DNA from 3 places in the Alteromonas sp. K632G genome. Region 2 is predicted to be linked to each of the others. Evidence: predicted binding sites of a transcription regulator. Region 2 holds the regulator's gene; each other region holds the start of a gene.

Region 1 (5,114 bases), on a different contig from region 2:
ACCTTAAATAAAAAGCCCCATTTATTCATCTATTTTGGGGCTATTTATCTACTTCGTGTCTACTTCGTGGCAGTTATGGACGCAGTTAAGGCGGCTTTTATGGGGCTTGCACAGGGCTTTTTATGAGGCCATGTATAAGACTGTTAAGGAGCGGTGTATATAAACTGCGTATTGCACATAACTACTTTAATGTCGGTAATTTGTTTGCCAGTACTGCATGGCACTGAGCAATAATCGACAACGCGATACTTTCTGGCAAGTCGCCGCCGATATCAAACCCCGCAGGGCTGGCGAAGAAGCCTTGAAAATCACTTTCTTTAATCCCAGCTAACGCGAACATTTCATCTTTACGGTGAATAGGTCCTAACATGGCCACGTACTTCAGCGGGTACCGAGATAACATTGCTAAGGCATTACTGTCTATTTGTCGGTGATGAGACATCAACACCGCTGCATCGATATTGTGTTCTGCCACATGCAAATTCAGTGCTTCGGCTTCTGTCGACTCGACAATAAAGTTAGCATCACCGAAGTGCTCTACCCTTGCCTGTGCTGGCCTAGGATCCCATACGCTCACCGACCACCCTTGCTGCACTGCCATCTTCACCACAAAAGTGGCATCGTATCCACCGCCAACGATAAGTAGGTGTGGAGGCGGTTCACAAGGTACTGTTAGAAAGCACTTACCGTTTTGGGTATCAAGTAAAGCGGCCGTTTTTTTAGCTTCAGGCTTCACACGAGTGGTGTTGTCAGCCTGTTCGCTGTTACTCGCTTGCTGGTTGTCGCAAACGCTAACAGAGGAGGAAAGTTCGCCATTAACTTCTTGCTTCCATAAACAAGGTTGCCCGCTCACCAAATATGAATACACAGTATGTAACTGTAAATAGTGATTATCACTAGTTACAGGTAACAGCGCTAAATGTACAACCCCGCCGCAGCCTACACCTAGTTTAAAGGCAATGTCTTCTTCATCGTTATCATCATAAACTGCTGTACGATGCTTACCATCTTGCATTACCCGCTGGGCTTGTTTGTTAATGTCTGATTCAAGGCAGCCACCACTTAACACACCTAGTTGATGCCCAGCATTGCTGAACAACATGACAGCCCCCGCTTTCCTGTAACAAGAGCCTTCCGTCTTATATATAAGCCCCAGCACCCACTGGTGGGCATCCTTTATCGGATGCCACTGGGCTAAAAGGTATATTAGCTGATTACTCATTGCTCAGTAGATGCCTGAACAATAAATTGCGCTAAAGTGTCTGGGTCTTGTGCGCCTGCGACACCGCTATTGCCAATCACAAAAGTAGGTACACTTTGAATACCACGTTGCAACCATAAGTTCTCGTGCTCTCGAACCACATCTGCATAAGTTTGATTGGCAAGAAGTTCACTTACCTCTTGCTCGTTTAGCCCCACAGACACCGCTTCGTTGACTAACACGTCTATATCATTCACGTTTCTTCTTTCACTGAAATAGGCGGCAAATAAGCGTAATTTTAGCGCTTCTTGCTTACCGTTTTCCCCTGCATAGTGCAGTACTTGGTGTGCATTGAAGGTATTCGCCATACGCATGCCGTCGAAGTAATCAAACTTAAAACCAACCGATGCACCTGCATCAATAAGTTGTTTTCGGTTTTGATCACTTTGTGCTGGTGTAAGCCCGTATTTTTCCATTATATGTTCACGAACATCTTGCCCTTCTTGCGGCATGTTCGGGTTAAGTTCAAACGGGTGAAATTGAATAGTTACTTCTATATCGTCTAATTGCGCGATGGCTTTTTGTAGACGTTCGTAACCAATAATGCACCAAGGGCAAACTACGTCTGACACCATATCTATCGTTACTTTTTTCATTGCACCTCCAGCGCGAAGCCATAAATATTGTTGGTTTTTAAACACCTACTAAATGAATAATGTATTGTAGGGGTGATCCTTTCAGCTTCAACCAACATTGCTATTTTTACCGACCAATTCATCAAGTTCTTCGTTCACTAACTTCACAACAGCGTTAGACCACAATTGATAGCCTGCAACTTGCGGATGAAAGCCATCTTCAGCCATGTATTTGAGCGTGTTGTCTGATTGATCATTACCTATTGGGTTTAAGGTTAGTGTGAGTACGTTAACCTCATGATATTTGTTCACCAGCTTAAGCAAGGCGGTATTGAGGTACTTCGCTCTTTGCCCTAACACCCAACGTAACGGTTGGGGTAGCGCGGGAAATTCGTGCATAGGAGGCAGTGCGGTAAATACCACCAACCTGCACTGGTATCGCGCTTTTAGTATTTCGATTATTTGCGTGACATTACTACGCCACCGGCGCCAGGACGTAAAACCTGTTACATCATTTACCCCTATTGAAATAACCGCCACGTCGAACGATCTGCATTGAAGAGGCGTGTCGAAACTATGGGTAGAAGTGATTGTTGATAGGGACGTTGAATTAGCATAATACGTAGGATCAAGGTTGGGTTTAGCCCGCTGCAACATGGATAACAAATCCGTACTGTTAACCCCTGTCTTGGCCTTTAACTCCCAATTAACGCAAAAGTTTTCCGACAAACTGTTAATTAACCAGCCAGACAGTGCTTGTTCTTGAGTAGATACTCCCACGCCAGCGGCAGCGGAATCTCCTGCAATAAGCAACGCCAAGGGAGCCTTCATTTTCTGACAGCTTACCGGAACGCCGCTATGTGCATCGCCTTTAAGATGCACCTTGTTGGGGACATTGCTAGCGCACTGGCAACAACCCACTCTTTTACCGGTAGGTTCCGGTAATTTGAGCGTTTTTTTCCTTACTAGCAGGCCTTGTACTAGTAAAATTGGAAAAGTGACTATAATGAGTATGTTTAAGAGCAAAACCTTGAACGAGATCAATAAACACCTTACTAGTTTGCATTATTATCAATGATGAAATGGGTTTACCACGAAAGAAAGACCCTCTGTATAAGTGTCTTTCGCTACTTTACTAGCAAACTAAGCAGAAAATAACTATGAATTCGCCAATTGATCGCGCCACAAGTACAATTACAAAATATGCACAACAGGCGCCACGTTACACTTCTTACCCTACTGCGCTTAAATTCGAGTCGGTGAACGACGGGTTATTAGAGAGCGCGTCTGAAAACTGCGGCGCCGATACCATAAGCTTATATATTCACATCCCTTTCTGCGAACAGCTTTGCTATTACTGTGGCTGCAATAAAATAGTAACTCGCCACAACGAAAAAGCCGACCATTACCTTAGCTATATTGAAAAAGAGATGGTAGCGAAAAAATCGCTTTATAAAGATAAAAAAGTAGTCGCGCTTCATTTAGGTGGAGGATCTCCCAGTTTTCTTTCAGCAATACAACATACTTATTTAATGTATTTGATTAAGAAACACTTTCTTATTTCAAGCGAAGCAGAGTTTTCGATTGAGTTAGATCCTAGAAATGTGACCTGTGAATACCTAGAAGATTTAAATGAGTTAGGTTACACCCGCGTTAGCTTTGGTGTACAAGATATAAATGTAGATGTTCAGCAGTCTATCAATCGGGTTCAAAGTACGGCGCACATTGCCAGTTTAGTGTTTGATGCAAAAAACATAGGGTATACCTCGGTTAATCTAGACATAATTTATGGTTTGCCCAAACAAACTATGGAGAAGTTTCGCACCACGGTAGTAGCAGTAAAAGCCATGTCACCGGACAGAATCTCTCTTTTTAGTTATGCCCACTTACCCGACAGATTTGCCGCCCAACGCAAAATACCGCTAGATACTCTACCCACCCCGGATGAAAAAGCGGCAATGCACCAAATGGCAGTAGAAAGTTTTTCTAAAACAGGCTTTGAAATGATTGGTTTAGATCACTTTGCGAAGCCCAGCGATACCCTAGCCATGGCTAAGCATAACCATGTATTACACCGAAATTTTCAAGGCTACACCACGCATAAAAACAGTGATTTACTTGGTTTGGGCGTATCTGCCATTAGTACAATTGGCAATGCATATGGCCAGAATCCTAAGCAACTCAAAGACTATTACAACCGGTTGGACAACGACATTCCGCTAACCGCTAACGGCATTGCGTTAAGCCTAGACGATCGCATCCGCCGAGACGTGATTATGTCTTTAATGTGCAATTTGTATTTAGACAAAAAAGACATTGAAGATAAATATGGCATAAAATTCAATGGCTATTTCTGTATTGAATTAACGAGCCTTAAATCCTTAGTGACCGACGGTATTATTGAGCTTAGTGACCGATATATTAATGTGCCCGATAAGTCTCGCATTTATATAAGAGCAATATGTGCAAGGTTCGATGCTTACCTAAATAAAGATCATCATATCTCTCGCTATTCAGCGGCAATTTAGACAATGGGAATATAAGGCTGGGAATTTAGACCTAGAAAACTTAGATCTAGAGAACTTAGATCTAGGAAGTTAGTACCTAGGAATAGTAAACGCTGCACTTTAAAACGCTTTGCAAACCTACTGAAGTTTGAACCTAGCCACCACGGATAAACCAGGTTCAAGTTTCAACCTTTCAATCGACAAGGTGCTTACTCTGGCATACAACACTTGATTACCATGAGTTAGCATCACGATTGCGGTTTGTAGTTGCTGGTTTTCAGATTGCGGTATTTCAGGGTGGTAAATTTCCACTACTTCGCACGGTAACGCGTTTAAGATACTGCTAGAGGGCACATTCACTTGTGTATTGGTATCGATACTCACCTCGCTGGCAAAAACGACTATTTTTCCTCGCTGGTGATGCTGGTCAGTGCTTAACCCTTGCTCATCTTTATTATTCGTATTCAGTTTACTATCACATTGCACGGTAGCTTTGGCGTACAATATATTGCCGCTTACATTCAAACGCGTAAACGGGTGAGGAAAATCATCCGAGTTCTTAATTATCTCACCTTCTAAAATGGCACAGGGGTTTTCTACGCTTCCTTGGCTAGCGATTTTCGCCATAACGTAAGCAACTGAACCCGTCGCCTCTACCGCGCCATCAACAACAGATATCAGCCCATCACAGAATAGAGCCAAGTCTTGAACATCGTGAGACACCATGATCAATTTTATATTTAGGCGCCCACAGGTTTTGACTAGAAATCG
Region 2 (5,114 bases):
CGCAAATTTCAGCCAATATGATGCAATATATTCCGGTTTCAGCGGCTAAAATTGAAGGTGATGGCAGTATCGTTCAGATCCTTGCAAAGCAATTAGCGCCCAATGATGTAGTACTAGTGAAGCCCGGTGAGACCATCCCTGTCGATGGTATTGTGCTAGACGGTACCGCTGCGGTTGATGAGTCTATGTTAACGGGAGAATTTAACCCCGTCAGTAAATCGGCCAGCCATGTAGTTTACGGCGGTACAGTAAACCAAGATGGCACACTAACGGTTAAAGTGACCCAAAGCTTAAAGCATGCCTTGGTCAATCAAATCGTGCGTTTACAAGCTAGCGCCATGGCAAGCAAGCCAAAAGCTGCGCAGATTGCCGATAACTTTTCCCGTTACTTTGTGTTCTCGGTATTGCTGATATCGGCTTTAACGTACAGTTATTGGTCGTTTGTGGGCAGTGAAGATGCTTTTTGGATCACCATCTCTGTATTAGTGGCAACCTGCCCTTGTGCGCTAGGCTTAGCCACACCTTCAGCGTTAACCTGCGCTATGGCGAAGCTGAATCGTCAGGGCATTTTGTTAAAGCGTGCTGACGCCTTAGAGCAACTTAACGATATTGATACCATTGCCCTTGATAAAACCGGCACACTGACCGAAGGTAAGTTCTCATTGCAACAGCGCTGGTTTGCTAAAGGGGTAGATCCAGTGCAGGTAATGGCGCTAACTACATTGTTAGAGTCTCGTTCTGAGCACCCTATTGCCCGTGCCTTCGACAACGATAATGTTAAGTCAAAACATAGAACCCTGCCTAATACCATGAACGGATTTACCGTTACACCAGGTGGCGGCATTAGTGGTGAGATAGACAACGTCGTTTTTACTATGGGTTCAGCCGTATTTTGTAATTTATCAACCACCTCAAAGGTAGATATACCGGCAAATGTGTTTTTGTGTGCCGACGGTGTATTAATGGCCGCGTTCTGCGTAAATGATAGCTTGCGGCAAGATGCCTTAGCGACACTCACCGCACTGAATGAACATCAATTAGTGGTGCTAAGTGGCGACACACAGAAAAACGTTGATGCACTTACTGCTAGTTTACCAATCAACTTAGCAAAGGGTGGCTTATCACCGGAGCAAAAATATTCACAGGTGCATACTTTGCAAAAGCAAGGTCGCAAAGTCATGATGATGGGCGACGGTATAAACGATGCCCCTGTTCTTGCTAGCGCAGATGTGGCGGTTGCGGTAGGAAACGCCACAGATGTGGCCAAAACAGCCGCCGATGTTATTTTGCTAGGAGACAGCTTGCTATCGGTGCCAACCTTATTTTCTGTGGCGAAACAGGCAAAACGTAAAATTCAGCAAAATATTGCATGGTCAGTAGGTTACAATATTATCATTCTACCCTTTGCAGTGTCGGGGTTACTCTCTCCCTGGATGGCCGTGGTTGGCATGTCACTGAGTAGTATTATTGTGGTCACCAATTCAACGAGGTTATTAAGTAAATAATATGAGTATCATTTACGTCTTAATTCCCATCGCTATTATTATTGTTGCGCTGGCACTGGTTATCTTTTTCTGGGCGGTAAAAACCAATCAGTTTGAAGATCTTGATAGACAGGGCTACAGCATTTTGTTTGATGATGATTTATCAGGTGATGAAAAGAAGCTAGCCGAGCAGCGAAAGCAGTTACAACAACGCAAAGAAACAGATGACAGAGATTAATATATTCTCTGCTTTTTTCATTGGAATTGCTGGCGGCGTGCATTGTGTGGGTATGTGCGGTGGTATTGTTGCCGCACTACGCACAGTAACGCCAAGTAATGAACCGGCATTACCCTACACCCTTGCCTATAATTTTGGCCGTATCCTCAGCTACACATTAGCCGGCGCTATTACAGGCGCTGTCGGCCAAATGGCCACCGAGTTTGTGCCTATTGCTAAACCCGTTTTATCTTTGATTAGTGGCGTTATGCTGCTGCTATTAGCGTGTTATTTGGGAAAGTGGTGGCAAGGCTTGAATTATATTGAAGCTATGGGACGCGGCTTATTTAAAGCTATTCAGCCAATATCTAAACGATTTCTTCCATTCAAAAGCCCGGTTTATGCACTACCCTATGGTTTTATATGGGGCTGGCTACCCTGCGGGTTGGTCTATTCCACGTTAACGTGGTCATTAGCATCGGGGTCGGCCGTTGACGGCGCTGCCATCATGTTATTTTTTGGGTTAGGTACTCTGCCCACTTTGTTAGCTGCAAGCGCAGGTAGCCAGTACCTAATAGCTGGTTTTAGGCACCCCGTGGTAAGACAATGCTTTTCCGTAATAGTGGCTATTTACGCTCTCTTTTTAATTTATGCAGCAATTTCATAAACAAAAGAGTAAGATTAATATTAAGTCGACCCTATTTATAGTTTGAACCTATGAGCAAAGGAAGCCAATTCTCAATTCATTGTCAAAATTGCAGTTTCAGCCACTTGTGTTTGCCCGTTGCGCTAAACAAGACTGAGATTGAATCTTTAGATGATATTATTGAGCGAAAGAAACCCCTTCACAAGAGTGATTTGCTGGTAAAGTCGGGAGATAAATTCAACTCTCTTTACGCAGTACGCACGGGCTCTTTTAAGTCTTTCGTCACCAATTCAGATGGTGAAGAGCAGATTACAGGTTTTCACTTCCCTGGCGATATTATCGGCTTCGATGCCTTACGGGAAAATAAGCACCAAAGTTATGCTCAGGCATTAGAAACCGCCATGGTGTGCGAATTACCGTATGAAACGCTTGATGAAATGTCGGTTCAATTTCCTAAGTTAAGACATCAAATAATGAGTTTTATGAGTGCGGAAATTAAACAAGATCATGATCTCATGATGTTGCTTAATAAACGCTCAGCGGAAGAACGTCTATTGTATTTCCTCTCTCAGCTTTCTCAACGTTTCGAAGAACGTGGATTTTCAAATAAAGAATTTCACCTAACCATGACTCGAAATGAAATTGGGAACTATCTTGGTCTAACTATTGAGACCATTAGCCGCCTGTTAAGCCGTTTTCAAAAAGAAAATATTATCCAAGTGGACGGTAAACTCATCACTATTTTAGATTTTGATGAGATGTCACAACGTTTAACGTCTGTGGTTGCACCTAATATCGCCTGTAATAGCTAATCTTCAAAGCTTTTGATCTAAAACAAGTTACGTAATAGCAAATAGGTATTACACTTAAATTGTAGCAACCAAAATTCTGACTATGTTTGGAGGGGTTATGATTAAGTATGAGCGTATTTTAGCGGTTATTGAAGCCGATAGAGAAACCCAACCTGCGCTTAGCCGTGCATATGAACTTGCCAAAAAGACAGGTGCCTCTGTCACCGCCATGCTGGTGGTTTACGACTTATCTTACGATATGACAACCATGCTTAGCCCTGATGATCGTGAAGCCATGCGTGATGCGGTCACTAAAGAACATGCTGGATGGTTGAAAAAAACTTTAGACGACTTAGGTTTTTCTAAAACAGATATAGTTGTGGAATGGAACAACCGTGCCTTTGAAGCTGTGGTGCATTATGTCATCGACAACAGTATAGATTTAGTGGTAAAAGCAACTAAGCGCCATGACGATTTAGCTTCTGTTATTTTTACTCCTACAGACTGGCATCTACTTAGAAAATGTCCCTCCCCCGTATTATTGGTTAAAGATCATGAATGGCCTGAAAATGGTGAAATTATTGCCGCGGTAAATGTAGGCAGTGAAGACGACGAGCATGCCTTACTTAACGACAAAATCACGGTGATTGCTAACGATTATGCCGCGCTGCTCAGCGGTAACGTAAATTTGGTAAACAGCTACCCAGCTACGCCGCTAAATATTGCTATTGAAGTTCCTGAGTTTGACCCAGACACTTACAACAACGCGGTAAAGCATCATCACGAACTTGAGATGAACACACACAGCGAGAAGTATGCTATCGATAGTAAGCGCTGTTATGTGAAGGAAGGCCTTCCTGAAAAAGTCATTCCAAAGATAGCCCAAGATATAGACGCTGAACTTGTTATCATAGGTACGGTTGGCAGAATAGGTATTTCTGCGGCTCTCATAGGTAACACCGCAGAACATGTTATTGATGAACTTGTGTGTGATGTACTGGCAATAAAACCAGACGGCTTTATTTCGCCCCTTTCACGGTAATTCAGACAGGTTCATAAACAGCCTGTCGGCACTGTTTGCTATCTTTGCGCTATAGCTTTAAACGCTATTGTTTTTTGTTAGAAGAGAGGGCCAACAAGATTTAAAAAATCTGAACCTCGCACATTCAATTTTACTTGATTACTGTATAATGGTTTTTTTCGCAGTAACAAAGCTATTGATATGAACAGTGCAGGCACAAACCGTGCGGACGCTCCGTTAACCGCGTCTCAAAACAAACAAAAATACAGCTTTAATAAGCTACAAAAGCGACTTCGTCGAAATGTAGGCAAAGCGATTGCTGATTTCGGCATGATTGAAAACAACGATAAAGTCATGGTGTGCTTATCTGGCGGCAAAGACAGTTACGCTATGCTTGATATTCTTATGTTTTTAAAGCGCATTGCGCCAATTCATTTTGACATTATTGCGGTTAACCTTGATCAAAAGCAGCCAGGATTTCCAGAGCACGTACTTCCTGAATACCTTGAAAGTGTAGGTGTAGAGTACAAAATTGTAGAAGAAGACACCTACTCTATTGTTATGGACAAAGTGCCTGAAGGTAAAACCACGTGCTCACTTTGTTCTCGATTACGTCGCGGTATTTTATACAGCACGGCCAAAAAGCTAGGCGCCACTAAAATTGCCCTTGGCCATCATCGTGACGACATGCTAGAAACGTTCTTTTTAAACATGTTCCATGGCGGTAAGCTTAAATCAATGCCACCAAAGCTGGTTAGCGATAATGGTGAGCACATTGTCATAAGGCCCCTTGCTTATTGTACTGAAAAAGACATTCAGCGTTATTCTGATGCCGTAGAATTTCCTATTATTCCTTGCAACTTGTGCGGGTCTCAAGAAAATTTGCAGCGTCAGAACGTAAAGGCCATGCTACAAGATTGGGATCGCCGTTTCCCTGGGCGTATTGAGTCAATGT
Region 3 (5,114 bases), on a different contig from region 2:
AACTTATCGGTTTTCACCTTGCCAGAAAGCCTTTCTACCTCGTTAGCTAATGCCGTAGACCGTTCAATGCAAATGCAAGTAACGGTGCAAGATGGCCAAATTTGGCTAACTATCGAAAGCGCTGGCAAGAGCGAATGTATAGAAGTGGAAATTGAAAAGCATTTGTAATTTTTCTAACGGTGCCGAATAGATAGCCGTTAGATGCTGTTCTGGCCGACATAATGTTGCAATAAATACCTAATAACATGATTGGTTATGATTCTTCTATATATATATCCAAGTGAAAATACTACTAATTAACTTGCCGGAGTCCATCGACCGACTCAACTTGTTTACGCAGAGCGCAAAACACTATTCAGCTGAATTTTCAGTCATAACGGCAATTAAAGGCTCGTCAGATAATGTTATGCACCAAGGATATTCAAAGCGTGCTAACAAGCTAAATTACTATAAAAAATTAACCTTAGGGGAAATCGGCTGCTTTCTTAGCCACAGAAAAGCCTGGTCTTTTATTGTCGAGCACAAGCTAGCGTTCGCCGTAGTACTAGAAGACGATGTGATGTTCGAGCATAGCTTTCAACAACTAGATAAAGTAATAGATAAAATCAACGAGCCTTGGGACTACATAAACCTTAACGAAGTGCATGAGAAACGTTCTGCGACAACCGTCTTCATGTCTGAAGGTGTTTCTGTGGTCAAATATAATAAATTACCTATTGGCGCTTCTGCACAAGTCATTTCCTATAGTGGCGCTGAAAAGTTGCTAAAATATACAGAATCTTTTTCTAGGCCCTTGGACGTTGAACTTCAATGGTTAGCAGTAGATAAAATAAAAGCTTTAGGTATTAAGCCTTACCCGTTTAAAACAAGAAAGCTACATAGCGACATTGACCAATTTGGTAGAAGAAATAGTGTAAGTGGGAACCCTGTTGTGAAAGTTTTTAATCTAATAAAATTCCAGGCTCACCTTTTTAAACATTTCTGCCTCAATTTTTGGTTTTTAAATCATTGAGAAAAGCCTAAACACTCTCTTAAATACCCTCACTTAAATGCACTCCACTTTGATAAGCACAACTTATCTCCCATTTCTGACAACATACTTTTTTTAGTACCACTTCCATTGTTTTCTTCTGACATTTCTTTATTAGCCATTATAGGCTGTTCACCCACGATTGAACGTGTGCTGCCAGCGCGAGAATTACCAATCACAAATTTAGTCATGTTGATTTTTATCGCGCTAAAGCATGCGCCAAACCTGCTCGTTTTCATGTTCATTTCGCCAATCCCTTTTCGACATAATTTCGTAAGTTTTTCCTCATTCGGTAACGTAAGTGTCGCGATTAACCCTTTACTTCACCAACGATAAAAACTAACTTAAGAGATAAGCTGAACTTATATAATAATGATCAATGGACAAACGATTACGATGGCTGAATAACCTGCTTTGTTTTGAAGTAGCCGCCCGGCATCAAAGCTACAGCAAGGCGGCAGAAGAGTTGTATATTTCACAAGCCGCGGTAAGCCAACAAATGCGGCAGCTAGAGTCTAATTTAGGCGTTAGCCTGTTTCGGCGGCAGTCGAGAAAAATGCTATTAACTGGGCCGGGCAGAACGCTTTATGCATCCTGTGAGAAGGGCTTTAGTGAAATCGTAAGTGGTTTGAATCAAGTACATGAAGAGCCCTTGGAAGGCAGTTTAACCGTTACCTCCACTCAGGCTTTTTGTGCATTGTGGCTTATGCCCAACTTATTCGAGTTTTTTAATCAGTACCCCACCATAAATATTAATATTCAAGCATCTAATCGCATTGAAAGCTTACATAAAGGTGATATTGATATCGCCATTCGCTTCTCAACCTCTAGCACAGCGGCCAAGGATGACAGCCTTATTGTACAAAGGTTCGGTGAAAATGGCGTAGTGCCCGCCTGCTCCCCTGAGTTTCAAACTCAAATGCAGCTGCATAGCGTTAAAGACATGTTGGGGGCACGCCTACTCGCACTTGCAGGAGAAGAGAAAGCAAGTTGGGAAGCATACTTTGAACACAGCAAAATTAATCTTTCAAATAAGATACTAAGAAAGACGGTGGTATCTTCGAGCGATCTTGCCGTTAGCGCAGCACTGGCAGGCCAGGGTGTTATGTTAGCTTCTGATGTTATGATTGGTCAGTATTTGAAATCAGGGCAATTGGTGGTACCCATTGATATTCCCCATCCAGTGCGCTGGAAATCTCATTTTGTATATCTAAAGAACTCACCAAAACAACAACGCATAGCGCATTTCTGTGAGTGGCTTACAGAAAAAATGGCAAACCATGAAGCACTACAAACGTAAAAACAGGTTAAAACCGCGTTAGCCGACGGTGAAGATATTCATTTTCTTCCGTCAGCTTTTCTTTTTGTTTCAGTAACTCAACAATCATCGCTACCGCTACCCAATCCAACTCTAATTGAGAATATAGCGTTATGGCTTTTTTGACCCAACGAACACTGCTGGTATCGAACATCCAGTCGTTCTTATCGTCGCCAGAAACAGGTTCAGCTATCCCGTAATCAATAACTTCAACTATCAATTCTTGGTTTAACCGTTCAACTTGGCAAAGTTCTTCGAATGATATTACTAGCAGCGTATCAACCATTTTCTTTACTCCATTGTGAGCGAGGGTCGTCGTGTTTTAATTCCGCTAGTTGTTGCCATAATACGTTGTCTTCATCACTGGATGTGTTTGGTATAACGATTTTTAAAACTGCAATCATATCGCCAACGCCGGTTTTCATTTTAAGCCCTTTACCCTTAACCCGTAATTTTTGGCCTGTTTGACTATTTGGCTTGATATTTAAACTAATTTTGCCGGTCAACGTTGGCACTTCAACCTTGCATCCCAGTGCTGCTTCCCACGGTAAAACAGGTACAGTTAGAACAAGGTTATGCCCTTCAACATCAAACAATGGGTGCGGTACTAAACGTATGTGTAAATAGAGATCGCCATCTCTACCTTGCCCCTGCCCTTTGCCACCCTGGCCTTTAAGCCTAATCCGCTCTGAGTCAACCACGCCGACTGGTATTTTAACTTTAAGGGTTTTATTGACGTGTTTTATCTGGCCGTTTTCTAGTGATGGTACCGAAAACTGAATTGTTTTTGGCGCTTCTGAAAACAAATCTTCAAGGAATACTGGCACTTCAATCTCAGCATCTTGGCCGTGATTGCTAAACCCTGAAAAATCATCTGCTTGATGACTACGCGGCCCCTGATTAAAACCACCGCCAAATACGGAATTAAAAAAGTCTGAAAAGTCCCCGCCAGTGTGAGCACCATTGAAATCATTATTGCTCTGCCAGCCTGGTGGCGGTTGAAAATTATCGTGTGAAGTAGCACCATATTTTTTCAATTCGTCATATTCAGCTCTGCGCTGCGGATCTTTAAGCACCTCATAAGCTTCAACTAATTCTTTAAATTCTTCATCGGAATTACTGTCAGGCTGCATATCTGGGTGCAGCTTTAGGGCAAGCTTACGATAGGCTTTTTTTATTTCCTTTAAATCAGCATCTTCTTTAACACCAAGGATCTGATAATAATCTTTAAATTCCATTCAATGATGCTCAGCGTAGTGACTATAAAGTACTTAATATAGCGGATGCCGATAAAGTATCGTTTGATATTGATCAAATATCGTCAGGACTGCAAAAAACGGGGAAGGTTATGATTAACGTTGTATAGGAAGTTTGGCTTCAATTTAGGCTAAAAATGAAGGGGGCTAATGCAATGTGACCCGCACAAAAAACGCAAACCTGATTTAATCATCAGGCCCTTCTACAGTAAAGACCAGGTGTCTTCGCATATCTTTTAGAATAACCCCTTTTTTCACCATGGCGGCGCTTAATCGCTTTCGCCATTTTAATAATTCCGGTTCCGCGGCGGCTAAGGATTGTTCATCTTCAAACTGAAAGCGCAGTAATAAAGAACTTGGGAACATCTCGTATTTCATATCAAACCAGCACTGCACCATGCCAGGAATTTCAGCGCGCCCTTGCTCTTCAAGCATGTTCGCGACATCAAGGACAAGTGCTTGTTGTTTAATTTGCACTTTAGAAAGTTTTTTCATCGATAGGGTCCATCTTAGGGGCTAACGTTCGCAGACGCTAAACTTAAACGAAAACCTAGATAAATACCAAGAAAGCAGAGCTAATCAACAAAAAACTTAAAGCAAAAAGTTCACTATAGAATAGTTTTAACACGCCTTTTAGTTGCGCAAACAATAGCTAAACCCAATATCTTACAAACTCACCGAAACAACCTAACCAACTGAATTAAATACACTTACCCATCCCGTAAGTCTCACTTCATGACGTATTTTTAAACCGTTAAGTTTCCGTAAGTTCTTTTTCGTAGGATCCGGCAATACTCACTCCAACACCAATCGCTCTATAGATGCAGATTGCTGTCGCTTCACGATGGATTGGTAATTTCCCCCCTACTTTAAGGAATGAACATGAAACAGTTAATGCTAGGTTGTTGTGCAATGATCTTGGTGTTTCCTGCTTGGGTAAGCGCAGTTACACAAACAGACAATCACTATGCTGCCAATAAAAGCAATGGCTATATTGCCTACATGAGTGAACCAGAAACCCTGGTTATCGAGCAGGGAAACAGCACTTTGAAACGTGAAGTTCACCTGCCCCGAGTTCATCAAGCCGCTGAGTTTAGTTGGTCGAATGACAATCGCTACCTAACCTTTACTACCCATAAGCAGCACCTGTGGCTATATGATTTACACCTTGCCACGCTTCGGCTTATTGAGTCGATGCCAAGCACAGCACCTGAAAGCAAATACTCACCCCAATGGTCAAACGCAGGAAATTGGTTGCTATTTATTTCGCACAACCAAACGGAAGCTCGCCCTCGCGTTTACTCCCCATTACGTAAGCACAGCTATGCCTTGCCCATGTCAGCCGATGATTTCAGTCATATTGCGTGGGCCAATCACAGTAACGAAATAACCTTATTGGATTTCGTTGGGAAGCGTGAACGCCTTGCCTCTTTTAAGTTATTTGGCATCACCCTGACCGCCACTGATGCTCGCAGTTTAATGGCCTTAAAAAATTAACCTAGGCCCTAAA

The links. The regulator FNR, encoded in region 2, switches genes on or off when oxygen is low (the NO sensors DNR and NnrR bind a similar motif). The targets are predictions, from matches to a motif close to TTGATCTAGATCAA.
Region 1: a site for FNR is predicted at 2,867-2,880, ahead of hemN (oxygen-independent coproporphyrinogen III oxidase). Genes of this name have one in related genera too.
Region 3: a site for FNR is predicted at 3,650-3,663, ahead of J5X92_RS19925 (DnaJ C-terminal domain-containing protein). Genes of this name have one in related genera too.

What each region holds. Positions count from the first base shown of each region.
Region 1 covers NZ_JAGGDM010000003.1:233,409-238,522, forward strand. Annotated here, with positions in the region: gene J5X92_RS05185 (XdhC/CoxI family protein) at 182-1,222, opposite strand; gene J5X92_RS05190 (DsbA family oxidoreductase) at 1,219-1,857, opposite strand; gene J5X92_RS05195 (SGNH/GDSL hydrolase family protein) at 1,945-2,667, opposite strand; gene hemN (oxygen-independent coproporphyrinogen III oxidase) at 2,997-4,364, shown strand; gene J5X92_RS05205 (ATP-binding cassette domain-containing protein) at 4,482-5,114, opposite strand, start outside.
Region 2 covers NZ_JAGGDM010000007.1:53,189-58,302, reverse strand. Annotated here, with positions in the region: gene J5X92_RS08530 (heavy metal translocating P-type ATPase) at 1-1,505, shown strand, start outside; gene ccoS (cbb3-type cytochrome oxidase assembly protein CcoS) at 1,507-1,722, shown strand; gene J5X92_RS08520 (sulfite exporter TauE/SafE family protein) at 1,709-2,368, shown strand; gene fnr (fumarate/nitrate reduction transcriptional regulator Fnr) at 2,419-3,159, shown strand; gene uspE (universal stress protein UspE) at 3,257-4,180, shown strand; gene ttcA (tRNA 2-thiocytidine(32) synthetase TtcA) at 4,361-5,114, shown strand, end outside.
Region 3 covers NZ_JAGGDM010000028.1:20,601-25,714, forward strand. Annotated here, with positions in the region: gene J5X92_RS19900 (YaeQ family protein) at 1-168, shown strand, start outside; gene J5X92_RS19905 (glycosyltransferase family 25 protein) at 281-1,012, shown strand; gene J5X92_RS19910 (hypothetical protein) at 1,042-1,275, opposite strand; gene J5X92_RS19915 (LysR substrate-binding domain-containing protein) at 1,410-2,330, shown strand; gene J5X92_RS19920 (chaperone modulator CbpM) at 2,338-2,634, opposite strand; gene J5X92_RS19925 (DnaJ C-terminal domain-containing protein) at 2,627-3,586, opposite strand; gene J5X92_RS19930 (hypothetical protein) at 3,791-4,099, opposite strand; gene J5X92_RS19935 (hypothetical protein) at 4,487-5,101, shown strand.